2 regions of the Shewanella sp. 125m-1 genome follow, and region 2 is predicted to be linked to the other one. Evidence: riboswitches for the same ligand, from Rfam matches in the RefSeq annotation. Region 2 holds a riboswitch; the other holds the start of a gene.
The links. Region 2 has a riboswitch for lysine ahead of lysC (lysine-sensitive aspartokinase 3). Riboswitches for the same ligand answer to the same signal wherever they lie in the genome.
Positions count from the first base shown of each region.

Region 1: linked by a shared signal. The riboswitch ahead of ACVBIK_RS05550 (Na+/H+ antiporter NhaC family protein) and the one ahead of lysC (lysine-sensitive aspartokinase 3) in region 2 are both predicted to bind lysine.

Region 1 covers NZ_JBRILT010000007.1:93,640-102,523, reverse strand. Annotated here, with positions in the region: gene ACVBIK_RS05570 (amidohydrolase family protein) at 1-1,446, opposite strand, end outside; gene ACVBIK_RS05565 (H-NS histone family protein) at 1,604-1,996, opposite strand; gene ACVBIK_RS05560 (electron transfer flavoprotein subunit beta/FixA family protein) at 2,340-3,089, shown strand; gene ACVBIK_RS05555 (electron transfer flavoprotein subunit alpha/FixB family protein) at 3,089-4,012, shown strand; lysine riboswitch at 4,209-4,430, shown strand; gene ACVBIK_RS05550 (Na+/H+ antiporter NhaC family protein) at 4,509-6,089, shown strand; gene ACVBIK_RS05545 (M3 family metallopeptidase) at 6,234-8,366, opposite strand; gene ACVBIK_RS05540 (thymidine kinase) at 8,746-8,884, shown strand, end outside.
Region 2 covers NZ_JBRILT010000059.1:4,313-13,196, forward strand. Annotated here, with positions in the region: gene ACVBIK_RS18850 (DPP IV N-terminal domain-containing protein) at 1-1,836, shown strand, start outside; gene arcA (two-component system response regulator ArcA) at 2,241-2,957, opposite strand; gene ACVBIK_RS18860 (DUF3293 domain-containing protein) at 3,520-3,948, shown strand; lysine riboswitch at 4,062-4,245, shown strand; gene lysC (lysine-sensitive aspartokinase 3) at 4,391-5,788, shown strand; gene ACVBIK_RS18870 (succinylglutamate desuccinylase/aspartoacylase family protein) at 5,894-7,000, shown strand; gene ACVBIK_RS18875 (hypothetical protein) at 7,091-7,615, shown strand; gene ACVBIK_RS18880 (rhombosortase-dependent M36 family metallopeptidase) at 7,712-8,884, opposite strand, start outside.

The DNA.
Region 1 (8,884 bases), on a different contig from region 2:
GCTTAGGCGACCTAACTGATAGTCCAGATTGGCAAGGTTTATATCGTTTTCGCCACTTGAGAGAGTACCACTTAGCGATGGGAATTGACTGATATTAAGGTCAAAGGTTAATTCGTCTATCTGTATTTGATAGGCATGATCGAGTAGTGCTCGGTCTCGATTGATGACTTGCTGCTCTTCACCTTGTAACCAAATACTGACAATTTTACCGTCATCAAAAATATTACCATCGGTGATCACCAAATCAGCCATAAAGCCAGGCTCTAGCTTACCGGCTAAGTGATCAATTCCCGAAATTTCAGCGGCGTCAGTGGTCAGCGCTGCCAGTGCAGCTTCTTCAGATAAACCTCTCGTCAGTGCGAGTTTAAGCCTTGGCCAAAATTTATCGGATTCTATTCCATATTGAGTTAATGCAAAGGGGATTTCTGCATTTGCCACCATAGCGAGATTACTCGGGGCACGTTCCCAGTGTCTTAAAGAGGCAAGACTTACCTCTCGCTCACTGTCACCGTCGGTTATTTTTGGAGCTGCTGGGTAATTTAAGGGTAAAACGAGACTAAAGGGGTAGGACTTTAATTCAGAAAGCCTTGCATATTCACTGCCGTTACCAATTAAGCTTCCGCTAAAGTTATGTTCGTTTAATAATCGAGCTGCACGTAATTGGTTATTGAGGTTTTTAGTCTCAAAGATAAAGTGTTGTTTTTTTGGGTCACCTAAGCGTTCTAAGGCAATATTAAATTCTACCTCGTTACTAGAGGCGGTTTTATTCTTATTTTCGTTATACCATTTAGCGTCAGAGAAGGTTTGTCTTATTAATGCCAGACTACCCATTAAGGATTGTGGGTAATCTTGAACAGATGAACCTTTGTTAAAGGCCATAAACTGACTTGTCTGTGCATTATAAATAACATCGTTAGCTTTTTTATCAGCTAATGATATTGTCACGCCTTGTCCTCTAAAGATCCCATCTAAATAACTAGACTGAACACTGGTGAAGCCGTTATCAATCCATTTTTTTGCTTGGTCTTTATCTGGGTAGACATAATTAAACCATTGCATTTGGGCATGTATTGCGCCATTACTCGCATTGCCGCCAATTCGCTTTATTTCATATACAGGCCCCGATTTATCTTGGGCTTCTCTTTCATACTCAATGGCATATTCAGTAAAGGGATCGATAAAGCCTGAATATATTGTATGTCCCGTTAAATCAATAACAAAAGCATCTTCAGGAATATCGTTGTTTTTGATAACAGCCTTAATTTTGTTATTTTCAATCAATAAGGTGGCATTCTTTAACGATTTACCAGGGGCAAGCATCAGTTCTGCATGAGTTAATGCTGTAAGTCTTGGGGTGTTATCAGTGAGTTGCTCATTAGCAAACGCAGCGTGACTGCATAACAAGCTAAGTAAAGCGATTGGGGTTGTGATGATATGTTTACGCATTATTCTACTTATTATTGTTAGATAAACAGGAAATAGGTGAGAGTATCCTAACTTATTAACAATGACTAAGCAGCAATTGTAACGACCAATGTAATATTATTAACGTAAAAACAAAAAAGCCCTGCACATAGCAGGGCTTTAGTCGGTAGACTTGAAATTAGATCAAGAAGTCTTCCATAGTACGGCCGTTTTCAAGTTGATTCTTAAATACGGTAGGCATGCGACCTTGGCCAGTCCATTGAACCATCTCGCCATCAACTTCAATTTGATATTTAGCTGGGCGAGGAGCACGCTTCTTAGGAGCGGCTTTCACTGCTGCTCCACCAATATCATCAACAGATAATCCGATAGCTTCCATTTGCTTACGGATCTCTTCGATTTTGGCATTACGCTCAGCCATTGCTTCTTGCTCTTCAGCTTGTTGAGAAGCTTTCTCTTCAATAATTTTTTCTAACTTTACTGATAGCTCTTTTAAATCATTCAGTGATAATTCTTTAACTGCTGCTTTAAAACGACGACCATGGGTCAATATTTCAAGAAAATCGCTCATAATTATTCGGGTCCAATTAAGAATGAAATGGGGAATTAGATTATTGAGTTAAATAATAGAAACTATTTAGCTTCGGAGCAAATATTATTTTTGAATTATTTATATCGAATATGGTTAATATGAATAATGAGACTAATATTGCGAGTTAATAAATGTTTTTATGCTGATTAATACAAGCAAATGTTATCTAGTGTCAACTAGAGTGAACAGGTGTTTGAAACTCGGTTGACGTTAACGTTAACAGCACGTAAAGTGAGCCTAATTTCAGTAATCTTTGCTGGGCATATATTGCTGCTAGGTTACTTAATTCCGATCATTAAAAGAGACGTAAGAAGGAAGCCCTATGAAAGTATTGGTGCCAGTTAAACGTGTCGTCGATGCCAATGTAAAAGTCAGGGTTAACGCTGACAATACTGGTGTTGATACCGCAAACCTAAAAATGGCCATTAACCCTTTTTGTGAGATTGCCGTTGAAGAAGCCGTTCGTTTAAAGGAAGCCGGAAGCGCCTCTGAAATTGTCGTATTAAGTGTTGGTCCTAAAGCATCGCAAGAGCAGTTAAGAACCGCACTTGCATTGGGCGCCGATCGTGCAATCCATATTGAAACCGATGAAGACCTGGTTCCGTTATCAATCGCTAAGCTTATTCATGCCGTGCAGCAAAAAGAGCAAGCACAGCTGGTTATTCTTGGTAAGCAATCGATTGACGGTGATAACAACCAAACAGGTCAGATGCTTGCCGCTATCGCTAAAATGCCGCAAGCAACGTTTGCCTCAGAAGTGAAACTTGATGGCGATAAGCTCGTTGTGACGCGTGAAATTGATGGTGGTCTACAGACCGTTAACGTTTCATTGCCAGCAGTGGTTACCGCTGACCTTCGTCTGAATGAGCCGCGTTATGCCAAGTTACCCAATATTATGAAAGCCAAGCGCAAACCGCTTGAAACTCTGACGCCGGCAGATCTTGACGTCACGCTTAAATCTCATCAGACAATTGTTAAAGTCACACCACCTGCCCAGCGCAGTGGTGGAGTCATGGTTGCGTCTGTCGAGGAGTTGGTTGAAAAGTTAAAGAATGAAGCGAAGGTGATCTAATGGCAATTTTAGTATTAGCAGAACACGATAACGCCAGTCTAAAGCTGGATACCGCTAAAGTCGTTGCCTGTGCTCAGGCAATTGGTGGCGACATCGACGTATTAGTCGTTGGCCATAACTGTGGTGCTGTGGCAAGCGAAGCACAAAAGTTAGCTGGTGTGCGAAATGTCTTGGTTGCAGACTCAGGGTCATACGCCAATCACCTCGCGGACAATGTGTCAGACTTGATGATAAGCATCGCATCTGATTATGAACATGTACTCGCTGCAGCTTCAAGCTTTGGTAAAGATGTGTTACCGCGCGTTGCTGCGTTACTCGATGTATCTCAGCTTTCTGAAGTGATAGAAGTGGTGAGTTCTGACACCTTTGTTCGTCCAGTTTATGCGGGTAACGCCCTTGCGACGGTACAAAGTTTAGATGACAAGAAAGTCATGACGGTTCGCTCAAGCGCGTTTGACGCGGTTGCTGCTGACGGCAGTGCTGGATTGGTGACACTATCACCAGAGTTTGCTTCGCAGGTAGAGTTTGTGACTCAAAGCCTAACGGAATCTGAGCGTCCAGAGCTTGGCAGTGCATCGGTAGTGGTGTCGGGTGGCCGCGCGCTAGGAAATAGTGAAAACTTCGCTATTTTAGAGCAACTGGCTGATAAGTTAGGTGGCGCGCTTGGCGCATCTCGTGCGGCAGTTGATGCAGGCTACGTACCAAACGACTTACAAGTAGGCCAAACCGGTAAAATTGTTGCGCCAGATTTATACATTGCTGTGGGTATTTCAGGCGCGATTCAGCACTTGGCTGGCATGAAGGATTCAAAGGTGATTGTTGCTATCAACAAAGATCCAGAAGCTCCGATTTTCCAAGTGGCAGATTATGGTCTTGAAGCCGATCTTTTTGAAGCTGTGCCAAAATTAATCGCACTGCTGTAAATGGAACTTGGTATAACCTATTACTGCTACAGCAAGGTCAATTGTGTCTAATAGTTTGGCAAACTGTTAATAGCTGTGAGTTGTACTGGGTATTGTTAGTGATCTGTGTCACGATAAGCGGCTTTAGAGTAGCATCTCTAAAGCCGCTTATGTTTTTATGTCCGTCACGCTTTTTGAGCTAGCCTTAAATTGCGTCCTGAGAAGTAGAGGTGCATTAAATATTAGTATCGATAAGTAGGGTGATACCGCTGATCTATCGAGAAAGGATTTAGTGCCGAAGTGACATAGCATATCGGGGCTAGTTGCTGGGGCTGTAACCAAATAGGTACAGCACTGCCATAGTATTTCTTATCTGGAAGATAAGAATTTTTATATTAATGACGAACCATTAATATGGCTATGGAGCGCTACTGATAGGACAGGTGTAATCAGATATCTACTGCTATATCCCACCAGTTCAGTCGGCCTCCATTCGTATTTAGCGAAGAAATTAAAAATGACAATTATAAGCTATGCCGATTCGGCTTTATCGCTGCTACCTCCGGTAGTGGCCATCGTACTGGCGATGCTCACGCGTCGTGTTTTGCTCTCTTTGGGTTTTGGGATTTTGTTGGGAGCATTACTGCTTACCGATTTTTCTGTAATGCAAACGGGTCAATATTTAAGTACTAAAGTGCTGTCTCTCGTATGGGACGATGGTGCTTTAAATAGTTGGAACCTATATATTTTAGGTTTCTTAGTGGTACTGGGTATGATCACTGCGTTGATCACGGTAAGTGGTTCAGCAAGAGCCTTTGCTGATTGGGCTCGTACTCATATTCGTAATAAGCGCGATGCTAAGCTACTCACCATGTTTTTAGGTTGTGTGGTTTTCATTGACGATTACTTCAACAGTTTAGTTGTTGGTAGTGTCGCACGACCACTCACCGACAGGTATTACATTTCACGTACTAAGTTAGCCTACTTACTTGATTCTACAGCCGCGCCTATTTGCGTTATTTCACCTGTATCAAGTTGGGGGGCTTATATCATCGCCTTGATTGGCGGCATTCTAACCGCACATGGATTTGCCGATACAGGGCATTTGAGCATATTCGTACAGATGATCCCGATGAACTTCTACGCGATCTTTGCATTGTTACTGCTGCTTTGTGTTGCGTTAATGGGATTAGATATTGGCCCAATGCGTCAGCAAGAGCTGAACGCACAAAAAGGCCACTTATACGACGAGTCTAAAGGGTTACCGCCTGGGGCTAACTCTGGTTTACCAGAAGCGGATACGGGTAAGATTATTGGCTTATTCCTGCCAATCACAGTGTTAGTTTTTGCCACTTTCTACTTCATGGTAAGCAGTGGTGGGGATGCATTAGCGGCTAAAGGCATAGAATTTAGTCTAATTGGTGCATTTGAAAATACCGATGTAGGTTCATCGCTATTCTTTGGTGCTTTGCTTGGCTTAGTTGTAACGCTTGCATTAGTCATCTATCAAGGCGTGGCTAAGTCTATGATTGCTAAAGGCCTGTTTGAAGGCGCTAAGTCAATGCTGCCTGCAATCTATATCTTACTGTTTGCTTGGACCATTGCGGGTGTGATTGGACAGATTGAAACCGGTAAGTACATGGCGAGCTTGGCAACGGGTAACATTCCATTTGCGATGCTTCCTGCAGTGCTCTTTATTCTTGCAGGTTTGACTGCATTTTCAACCGGCACCAGCTGGGGTACCTTTGGTATTATGCTGCCAATTGCAGCCGATATGGCGATGGGAAGTCACACTGGCATGATGTTGCCAATGCTATCTTCAGTGCTTGCGGGTGCGGTATTTGGTGACCATTGTTCACCTATCTCTGATACCACTATTTTGTCGTCAACCGGAGCGAACTGCCACCATATTGACCATGTTATGACGCAATTGCCTTACGCATTAATTGTTGCGGGGATCAGCATTGTGGGTTACTTAGTGCTCGGCTTTACTGAATCGGTTACTGCGGGCTTAATCGCTTGTAGCGTATTGTTTGTGATCAGTATTATTGTGCTACGGATCAAGGCATGTTCACCTGATTCTCAATGTAAGCAATAAAGGTAATAGCCCTTATTGAGATATGCGCAAGCTGCACCTCGATAAATTAGAACCATAAAAAATCCGCTCTAGTTAGAGCGGATTTTTTGTTTTTAGGCTAACCAATTTAGCTGGCAGCGTATGACCTCTGTAGCGCAATAGCGCTTAGTTTAAGCCACGTCGCTCTAGCAATGCATCAGTCGTCGGTTCTTGACCTCTAAAGGCTTTGTAGGCATCCATAGGCGCAACGGTATTACCGACTTCGCGGATAGTCTTTCTAAACTTCATGCCAATTTCACGATTTAAGCCACCTTGTGTTTGCACGTAGGCAAACGCATCAGCAGCTAAAATCTCACTCCACATGTAAGCGTAATAACTTGCAGAGTATCCGCCCGGGAAGGCGTGAGCAAAGTAAGTCGACTTATAGCGTGGCGGCACAGCAGGTAAATCTACGCCGTGCTTCTTAAGCGCTGCCGCTTCAAAGCTGGCCACATCTTGTAGTGGTGCGTTCGCGTTAAGTGAGTGCCACTCTAAATCAACCAGCGCTGCTGACATGTACTCTAAGGTATCGAAGCCTTGATTAAAGCTGCGAGATTTAAGTAGCTTGTTGAGTAACTCCTGTGGGATCGGCTCACCCGTTTCATAATGCTTAGCATAGTTTGCAAGCACCTTTGGATGCGCGGCCCAATCCTCTTCGAATGTCGATGGAAACTCAACAAAGTCTCGTGATACAGCAGTTCCTGAGAGCGTTGGATAAACCACTTTAGAGAACATGCCGTGAGTACCGTGTCCCATTTCATGGAACATGGTGGTGACTTCATCGTAGCTAACAAAAGTTGGCTCGCCTTTAGGCGCTTTTTTAATATTCATCACGTTAACCACAACAGGCTTTTGGTTAAGTAGCTCTGACTGGGTAACAAATGAGCTCATCCATGCTCCGCCGCGCTTACCTTCACGAGAGAAGTAGTCGGTGTAGAAGATTGCGATACTTGTGCCATCTTCATCAAACATTTCGTAGGCTTTCACATCCTCATGATAAACAGGAAGATCGGGACGCGGAGTTAAGCTCACGCCATAAAGCGCTTTTAAGGTAAAGAACACGCCATCTTCTAGTACTCTGTCAAACTCAAAGTACGGGCGAATGGCACTTTCATCTAAATCGTACTTTTCTTTGCGTACTAATTCTGCGTAGTAAGCCCAATCCCATGGTGCCAACTCAAAATTACCGCCAGTCTTATTGATCATCGCTTGGATGTCTGCCGCTTCTTTTTCGGTATTGTTTACCACTGCAGGCACCATAGAGCCGAACATCTTGTAAACCGCTTCCGGCGTTTTAGCCATCTGTGGTGCTAGGCGATATTCAGCCCAGCTATTAAAGCCTAACAGCGCAGCGCGCTCGGCACGAAGTTGAGCGAGACGGGCAACTAATGAAGCCGTTTCATTTTCCCCTTCAAGGCCACGGTTAGCAGATGCTTGCCAAACTTGCTGGCGTAGCTCTCTATCTTGTAATTGAGTCAGTACTGGCTGGCGCGTGGTATTGGTGATATTTAACTGATATTTTCCAGCATGTCCGCTCGCTTCTGCATCGCTAGCAGCCGCTTTAACGGCGCTATCAGATAAACCTGCAAGTTGCTCTTTTGAGTCAACAACCACTGCAATTTCTTTGGTTAGACGCATTAAACGTTGAGCAAACTCATTGGTTAGCGTTGATTGCTCTTCGTTCAGCACTCTGATCTGCTGTTTTTGGGTTTCTGTTAGCTTGGCGCCTGCGCGCACAAAGCGCTTATAGTAAACCTCAACTAAACGATTTTCTTCGGCTGATAATCCTAAGCTTTCGCGCTGGTTATAAAGTGTTTCGATGCGAGCGAATAATGCTGGATTCAAATTGATGTTATCTGAGTGAGCGGCCATCTTGGGCGCCATTTCACCCTGCACTTTACGTAGTGTTGGGTTGCTGTCTGTACCGGCTAAGTTGTAGAACACCTTTGATGTACGGGTCAGTAGCTCACCACTTTTTTCAAGCGCTATGATGGTATTTTCAAACGTCGCAGCGTCAGAGTTGTTAGCAATGGCTAACACTTCTTGATAATGGTCTTTGATCCCAAGTTCTAATGCTGGCTGAAAGTGCTCATCATTGATCTTGCTAAAGTCAGGGGTTTCATACTGAAGCTGACTTGCTTGTAAGAATGGATTTTGAGTTTGCACCATCGGCGCAGAGCTATTTTGAGTTGATGTGGTCGAGCAAGCGCTCAAGGCTAAGGTTGCGGTAATAGCCGCTGCAATGAGTGTCTTATGCATAGATTTGTACTTCCTTTATTATAATTGTGCTTCTAATCTAATATTTGCGTATTAAACGTGTCTTAATTTGAGTGATTTTGTGCTTCAGTGCAGGATTTTGTGTGAGTTTTGTTGTGTTTGTCACATATTGGAGCAGTGAGTGATTCGTTGCCTGTAGCGACTTTTTACATCGTTTAAATGTAATAAGTAGTGAAAACAAGCTGTTTAAAGCGAAATGTAAGTATTAGCCGCTAAAGTTGCTTAAAAGTAGAGCGCTTTATCGGGGAGCGTTAAGGCTTATTTTATTCGCGACACGACTCACTGAATCAATATTGTTAAGATGATTTTTTATCGAAAATAGTGATAAACTAGCGGCGAATTCACCTTTAAGGATCTTAGTTTGGCGCAGCTCTATTTCTATTACTCAGCGATGAATGCGGGTAAATCAACTTCGTTATTGCAGTCTTCTTATAATTACCGTGAACGCGGAATGCATACCTTAGTGATGACAGCGTCAATTGACGATCGATATGGTGTCG
Region 2 (8,884 bases):
GCTGCGGGCTTGCTGTACTACTACTCGGTCAATGACAACAAGGTAAAACTGCTTGAAACGGGTGAGGGCTTTGCGACTGATGCGAGACTCTCGCCTAAAGGGCATTTTGTGTCGTTTGTGCGTGAGCAAAACTTGTATGTGTTGGACTTAAAAACGCAAAAGATCACCGCGCTGACTACCGATGGCGGCGGCGCGATTAAAAATGGCATGGCCGAATTTGTAGCTCAAGAAGAGATGGGCAGAATGACGGGTTACTGGTGGGCGCCGGATGAGTCGGCGATTGCCTATACTCGCATCGATGAATCGGGCGTGGAATTGGTTACCCGCAATGAAATTTATGCCGACGGAATTAAGCTGACCGAGCAGCGTTATCCCTATGCGGGCGAGAATAACGTCAAGGTCGAGCTTGGCGTAGTGACCCTTAAAGATAAACGAGTCGCTTGGGTGGATTTAGGTAAAGATACCGATATCTACTTGCCGCGAGTTAAGTGGTTGCCTGATAGTAAGCATTTGTCGTATCAGTGGCAGAGCCGAGATCAGCAAGCGCTAGACTTACGTGTTGTGGCAATTGATGATATTAAAAACGGTAAAGACCTAGTTAAAGAGCGCAGTGAAGCTTGGGTAAATCTTAATGACGACCTGTACTTTTTAAAGCAGCAAGATGCGTTTATCTGGGCGTCTGAGCGAGACGGTTTTAATCATCTGTATTTGATTGGTCTAGATGGCAAGGTTATTCGCCAGCTAACCTCTGGTGATTGGGCGGTCGATGCGGTTGAATATGTTGACGAAAAAGCTGGAGATATCTACTTCACCGGTCGCAAGACTAAGGTCACCGAGAAGCAACTTTATCGCGTGGCACTCAGTGGTGGCAAGGTTGAAAGCATCAGCCAGCGTAGCGGTATGCACGAGGCGGTATTTGCCGACAATAAACCAGTGTACCTCGATTATTTTAGTAGTCTTTCACAGCCGCCACAGGTGAGCCTGCACGACCGTAGCGGTGAGCGCCTAGCCTGGGTTGAGCAAAATGAGGTTAAACAGGGTCACCCGCTATATAACTACTTTGGTTTATGGCAGGTACCTGAATTTGGTGAACTAAAGGCTGAAGATGGCCAGATGTTGCAATACCGATTGTATAAACCGACGAACTTTGATGCATCGAAGAAGTATCCTGTGGTGGTGCGCGTTTATGGCGGCCCACATGCGCAGCTGGTGGTGAACAGCTGGAGTCATCAAGACTACTTTACTCAGCACCTGTTGCAACAAGGCTATATTGTTTATCAGCTCGATAACCGTGGCTCGGCGCACCGTGGCACCAAGTTTGAATATGTGATTTATAAGCAGCTTGGTGAGGTAGAGGTTAACGATCAGAAGGTGGGCGTGGATTACCTACGTACTTTGCCTTTCGTCGATTCTGATAATATCGCAATCTATGGCCATAGCTATGGCGGTTATATGGCGTTAATGAGCCTATTTAAGGCGCCGGATTACTTTAAGGCGGCTATTTCAGGTGCGCCAGTATCAGACTGGTCACTTTACGATACTCACTACACTGAGCGTTACTTAGGCCACCCTGAGACGAATGCTGAAGGTTATGAGGCCAGCAGTGTGCTGCCGTATGTGACCGGCTATCAGTCAGGTTTGCTGATGTACCATGGTATGGCTGATGATAATGTCTTATTTGAGAACAGTACGCGCGTGTATAAGGCGCTGCAGGATGAGGGGAAGTTGTTTCAGATGATCGACTATCCAGGCTCTAAGCACTCGATGCGCGGTGAGAAGGTGAGGGTACATCTATATCGCTCATTAGCAGACTTTTTAGACCGTCAACTAAAGTAATTGGTTTGTTCTTGATTATTAAGTGTAAAGCGTAGTGGTGATTAATTATTAATGATCATTGCTACGTTTTTAATAATGATGAATTTTAAATTAAATATGATTAATAGTTAGCTTAGATGCTGAATGATGGCGCAATAGTATTTGTGCAATTTATGCCAACCGATGGAATATCTCCAATTAACTACTACTTTGTAGGTAGTTAATTTTGGGGGGATGCTTTGTTATTATTCGAAAAATAATCTTGAGCCTCAATTAAACTCAATTTTATTTAAGTAGATACTCTAATAATTGGACGCTGCCATTCACTCTTAGCGGCGGATTAAATATAAACATAAAAAAAGCCAGTCAATTGACTGGCTTTTTATTTATCAGCACTTCAATTAGTACTGAAACGGAGCTTAGAATTAATCTTCTAAGCTACCGCAAAAACGGTAACCTTCACCGTGGATTGTTGCGATGATTTCTGGCGTATCAGGTAAGCTTTCGAAGTGCTTACGGATACGACGGATTGTTACGTCAACAGTACGGTCGTGTGGCTTAAGCTCGCGACCAGTCATCTTCATTAGAAGGTCTGCACGGCTTAAGATCTTACCTGGGTTCTCAACAAAGTGAAGCATAGCGCGGAATTCGCTGCGCGGTAGCTTGTATGACTCACCTTGTGGGCTAACAAGAGAACGGCTGTTGATTTCAAGGCTCCAACCGTTGAAACGGTAGAACTCAACTGCGCTTTTCTCTTCAGAATCTGTACCTGTGCTATTAACGCGAGTTAATAGGTTACGTGCACGGATTGTCAATTCACGTGGGTTGAATGGCTTAGTGATATAATCATCAGCACCAATTTCAAGACCTAGGATCTTATCAACTTCGTTATCACGACCTGTTAGGAAGATTAGACCGATATTATTAATTTCACGAAGTTCACGAGCTAGTAAAAGACCGTTTTTGCCTGGTAAGTTAATATCCATAACGACCAAGTTAACTTTGTTGTCTTGCATAGCCTTATGCATTTCAGCGCCGTCATTGGCTTCAGTGACCACATATCCTTCTGCTTCAAAAATACTTCTAAGTGTGTTTCTTGTTACTGCTTCATCTTCAACAATAAGAATGTGCGGGTTTTGCATATTAATTACCTAATCTCTGTCAATTCTAACCATGAGTATAATAAAGTTTATACTCCATCTAGTTATGCTGATAAATCACTGATACACGTAGGTGCTTTCAAAACTGGCTCGAAACAGCAACACACTGCATGATAAGCAAAGTATGGGTATCTCACATATGGAAAAACGTGAACTGTATAAACTTCGATTAACAATTGTAGGAAAAAGTTCCTTAACGACCGTTTTCTATGAAGTTTAAATGTTAAATCAAACATAGATCACATTTGATACAGCTGTGTGGATTACTCTTCTATCTGTTTCAGATATGTGTAACAAAATGTGTTCGTTACATGTATCGGCGTGAGTCAATCAACAAGCCTTATTGTACTCGTTTTAGGCATTTGTTAACAAATGAAATGTTAACAAAATTACTTGATGATATGATTTAGATCACTATTTGCAAACTATAGTATTGATTTAATTAGTTTTGATATTTTTGTCGCGTGTGACCTGTATCACGTAACTAGGAAGCGCTAACGAGTTTGCTATAATAATCCCACCTAAATCGGAGAATTTGTTAGCAATGAACAACTCAGTCGACAGCCTTTGGCACACTTATCAACAAACTGAATTTCTGTTTACTCAAACCTTATCCTCTCAATTATCGTTCGCTATCATCACTGCGTACAACCCAAAAGGAGTCGTGCTGACTCCTTGCCAAAATGGTCTTTTAGACCGAAAACTTCAACATGAAATACACAGATCGGGCTTTCCCTACCGAGCAATGATAGGCGCATCTCAAGATAGAAAGCATATGGAAAAGAGTTGGGCAATATCAACCGATAAGGCCTCGGCCATTAAACTCGGCTGCCAGTTTAATCAAAATGCCATTTATTATGTTGAAGCGGATCAATTGCAACTTGTTCCTTGCTTGTTGCCTTGCCAAGAAACATTGTTGGGCGCATTTTCTCCTCGGGTCAATTGGGTCATGGAGCTTCCAGATATGGTATGAAATTAAATCATCTAAGATTTCCATTGACTTAATTGGTTATTTTTTGATATTTTTTAACCTGTTATTTTGTATACAAAGCAGCTTTTTCGAAAGTAATTTGCTTCATACAAGGTAAGTACAGAAGAGGAGCGCTAACTAGGTAGTAAGTTGGAGGGGACCAAACTCCTATGATGGCTTATGAGGGAGATTAGCGCCGAGATATTCAATGCCATTTGGTCAGGCTTGAATGTTGGTTGTGCAGGCTGAATCCTGTCGATTGTCACCAATGTTTTTTTATGGTGGAGAGCTTCTGGTGACGATCGCTGTTTCCCCATCTTATGGGGTGCATATCATTGCACCAGGCTCTTCGAACGAAGTTAGTTCGGAGCTTATTCATGTTAGTTATTCAAAATACCCAATTTAGTCAGTGTCAGCCGTCTCTATATAATGTGGAGGCAGTACTATGTCGTTAGTCGATGCTTCATTATCTACAAGCTCGCAAGAGCAAACACAGTTAAACGTCGCCAAGTTTGGTGGCACTTCAGTGGCTGACTATGACGCCATGCAGCGCTGTGCAGATATTATTATTGCTAATCCACAAACCCGAGTGGTAGTTGTTAGCGCCTCGAGTGGCGTGACCAATCAGTTAGTGGCACTCACGCAGGCAGAAACCAGCGCGGAAGAGTCAAAGGCGCTGATTAAAAAGATCGCTTCTATTCAATATCAAATTCTAGATAAGCTAGGCAGCCCAAGTGATGTGGCGGCTCAAATTGATCGTACCTTGAGCCATATCGCGACCCTAAGCGAACGCTTAAAGCTTACCCGTAGCAAAGCCGTGATGGATGAACTCCTATCCCAGGGCGAGATGTGCTCATCTGTGTTTTTTGCTGCAGTGTTAAGAGAGAAGGGGGCTAACGCTTCAGCATTTGATGTGCGTCAAGTACTGCGCACCGATAGCCACCATGGCCGCGCCGAACCCCAAATAGAACAGATTGCTGAGCTTGCTCAAACACATCTTAAGCCACTACTTGCAGAGCAAGTGATTGTGACTCAAGGTTTTGTGGGCGCAGATAGTGAAGGCAACACCACAACCCTTGGGCGTGGTGGTAGCGATTATTCAGCCGCATTGCTGGCCGAAGCATTACAAGCGACAGCGGTTGAGATCTGGACCGATGTAGCCGGCATTTACACCACAGACCCAAGACTTGCGCCTAATGCCAGTCCGATTGCCGAAATTAGCTTTAATGAAGCCGCTGAGATGGCGACCTTTGGCGCTAAAGTTTTACACCCTGCAACAATATTGCCTGCCGTAAGACAAAAAATTCAGGTGTTTGTTGGCTCAAGCTGGGCTCCTGAACAGGGCGGCACTTGGATCCGCCATACGGTACAAAGTGAGCCGGTATACCGCGCCGTTGCCGTGCGCCGCGATCAAACTTTACTTAATCTTCACAGCTTACAAATGCTGCATGCGCAAGGCTTCTTGGCTGAAACATTTGCAACCTTAGCCCGCCATAAGATCAGTGTTGATTTAATCACCACATCTGAGGTCAATGTGGCATTAACCTTAGATAAAACTGGCTCTGACTCAAGTGGGCAGGGCTTACTTAGCGAGGCGTTATTGCAAGAGTTGTCGCAGCATTGCCGCGTGCGTGTTGAAGATGGTTTAGCCTTGGTTGCGGTGATTGGCAACAATATTGCCTCGACGCCAGGCGTGTGCCGAAGGGTATTTGAAGTACTGGAAACTTATAATGTACGTATGATCTGCCAAGGAGCGAGTCCACATAACTTGTGTATTTTGGTCGATGAGGCCGAGGCGGCTAATGTGATCCGCGCCCTGCATGAAAACTTATTTGAAAGTTAAGGCCTGGAAAACTAAATGTTTGAAAGCTGAATATTTGAAAGCTATGAGGTGGAAACTAAAGCTTTGAAGCCTCATTTAAACTAATTGCTAGGAACACGGTAATTTATGGAATTTACCCAATCGAGCCTGAAAGTCGGTGAATTGGCGACAGGACAGGAACTGAATGTTCCTGTTTATCGTATGGCAGGCAAAGACCCATTAGCGCCTAAGGTTTTTATTCAAGCCAATGTACACGGCGCTGAGGTGCAGGGTAACGCGGTTATTTTTCAGTTGATGAAACGATTAGAAAAAATGGATGTAAGAGGTGAGGTGACTCTGTTGCCGCTAGCCAACCCTCTAGGTATTAATCAGAAAAGCGGTGAGTTTACCCTGGGACGTTTCGACCCTATTACTGGGGTGAATTGGAACCGCGAATACTTAGATCATAACCTTGATGTTGCCAGTTGGTATCTGCAGCATTCTCATTTAGATAATGAGGCGCTTACTCAAGCCTTTCGTTTACATCTAATAGAGTCTTGCCAGTTGCATCTAAACAGTGAATGGGGCGTGACAACTGGAAAGCGCCTTGCGGTGACTTTGCAGTCTTTAGCGCATGCAGCTGATATTGTGATAGATCTGCATACAGGGCCTAAATCGTGTAAACATCTATATTGCCCACAATACGATGTGGCTTCAGCGGCTTACTTTTCTATTCCTTATAGCTTAGTGATCCCTAATGACTTTGGCGGCGCTATGGATGAAGCGGCATTTTGCCCCTGGTGGCAATTAACCGAATTTGTACAGTCTCAAGGACGCAGCTTTAAGGTGCCTGTTGGGGCGTTTACTTTAGAGCTTGGAAGCCAAGAACGTATCGATATGGAAGATGCGGCCAATGATGCGATGGGTATTTTGGCTTATTTAAGTCATCGTGGTGTGGTCAGTGATAAGGTTGAACCTGCCAAAATGACAAGGTATGGCTGTTACCTGAAAGATTATAAAAAGTTTCATGCACCAACGGCAGGCCTTGTTGAGTATCAAGCTGTGCTCGGTGAAAAGCTTGATGCGGGTCGTCCATTGGCAAATATATTAAGGCTGGATCTATATGGCACAGATAAAGAGTTAACTCCGCTTAGCCTTCAGCAAGATTGTGTACCTATCCTACATTTTGCCTCAGCTTCTGTGTACCAAGGCACTGAACTTTATAAGGTGATGACCAACCTGTTTGAGATTTAAATCATTCTAAAATCTTCAAAATGTCTAATGTTATGATAATGTACAAATCAAAGAGCAAGTACATATAAAGATTTTATTTGGAGCAATCTTATGAGACTAATCCCCTTACTGGCACTATTGTGTCTAGGTGCCGGTTGTACTGCAGATAAAGCAACTCCGGTAACAACTCTAGGGGTTAATCCTAGCAATGAAGATACTAACGCCAATTCCAATGCGAATTTAATTGCTGACGTTGCGGCAGAACCTTTAGTAACATCCTCATTAAAACGACAAACTGAAACATTGAAGCCAAATGGTAGAAGTTACTTATTAAACGGTGATAAATATACTGCTGACACCCCCCGGTTAGTTACAGGCACAGCTGTGTTTAACCCGAATATGTCGGAATCTGGTGTACTTAAAGGCAGCTTTGTTGTGCAAAGTAAGCAAACTGTCGATTTTGTAGAGCCGTCCTTTACAATTGAAACTATTGCCTCTGAAACTTACCGTCTAACGCCTGTAGATAACAATGCTGATTTATACGAGCTATACCTAATGCTTAAGGGGCATGAAAAGCTGAACCTGGTCGAAATAGAAATCGATTATAGCGGGCGTAGCAAGGCTGAGTACTATTAAAACGACGAATAAGCAGAATAAAAAAGCCATAACTTTCGTTATGGCTTTTTATTGTGAAGTACATTTTTACAGCACTATCTTATGTCGCTAAAAGCGTTATTTGCGGCGACGAAGTCCAGCAAGCGGAAGTAGTATTAGTGATAACCAACCTAATGAGCCACCGCTAGTATCGACAATGTTGATTTCAACTTCATCTTCAACCTTAACGCTAACTTTACTCGTTACATCAGCTGTACCATCGTTGACAGTGACTTCAAACTCAAGAGTTTCGTTCTCTTCAACCATAGGTGCATTGAAGGTCGCAACGGCTTTGTCTGCATCAATGAGTTCTACACTCGTTCCTGAGAGCTGCTTCCAGCTATAGGTATGGCTATCTGCAGCGTTAGGATCAACAACTTTAGAAGACAGCGTTACAGCTTCACCTTCATCTACGCTTGTTGCGCTAGCATTTGCTGTCACGGTTGGAAGACGGTTGTCACAGGCGTATGTATCACCCGCTATAACATTAGAGAAGATGCTGGTTTGTGTATTCGTGAACGTGATGTCATCAATATACCAACCAGCGGCAAAACCAAATTCAGGTTCAGGCACTACAGCTGAGTCAGTTGCAATACGGAAGCGGAACTGGACTTCGTTACCATTCAAAGACTCACCAAAGCTAATGGTTTCCCAACCATAATTTAGGCCTGAGAAAGTATCTTGTCCGGCAATTGCAGCTTCAGTTTCTTCAAGAGCGGTATCGGTATAGCCATCACCTAGGAATGTTCCGCCCATTTTAGTAACATCAGCCCAATCTCCGCCATTAATACTGACTTCAACAACAGCTCCATCGTAGCCCGCTTCTAAGTTATATAAATGCCAGAAAGCAATAGTAAACTCGCCGTCGTAACCTACAGATGTTGAACGTGTTTGGTATCCTACATCAGAGGTAAAGCTATTGCCGGTAGCAGAGATAAAGCCATCCGTTGCATCCCACTGATCTAGACCAAAGGTACCCTTTGCCATATCACCACCAACCATCACAGTTTCGGTGAAATCTTTAAGCCTTGAAAGTGTATTCAAATCTTCATATTGAGTGGTACCAACTAGCTCACGGGTCTCAAAGTCAACATTGACTGTTGTTGATAGCGTGTACTCATCAGCTTCTACGCCGTCGGCAAGGTTTGGTACAAACTTAAGTACTAACTCGTCTCCCGTACCAGCTTCGTTTAGCGTAAATTCAATAGGCTCACTTGTAGCGGATGCAAATAAATTGATATCTGCAAAGCT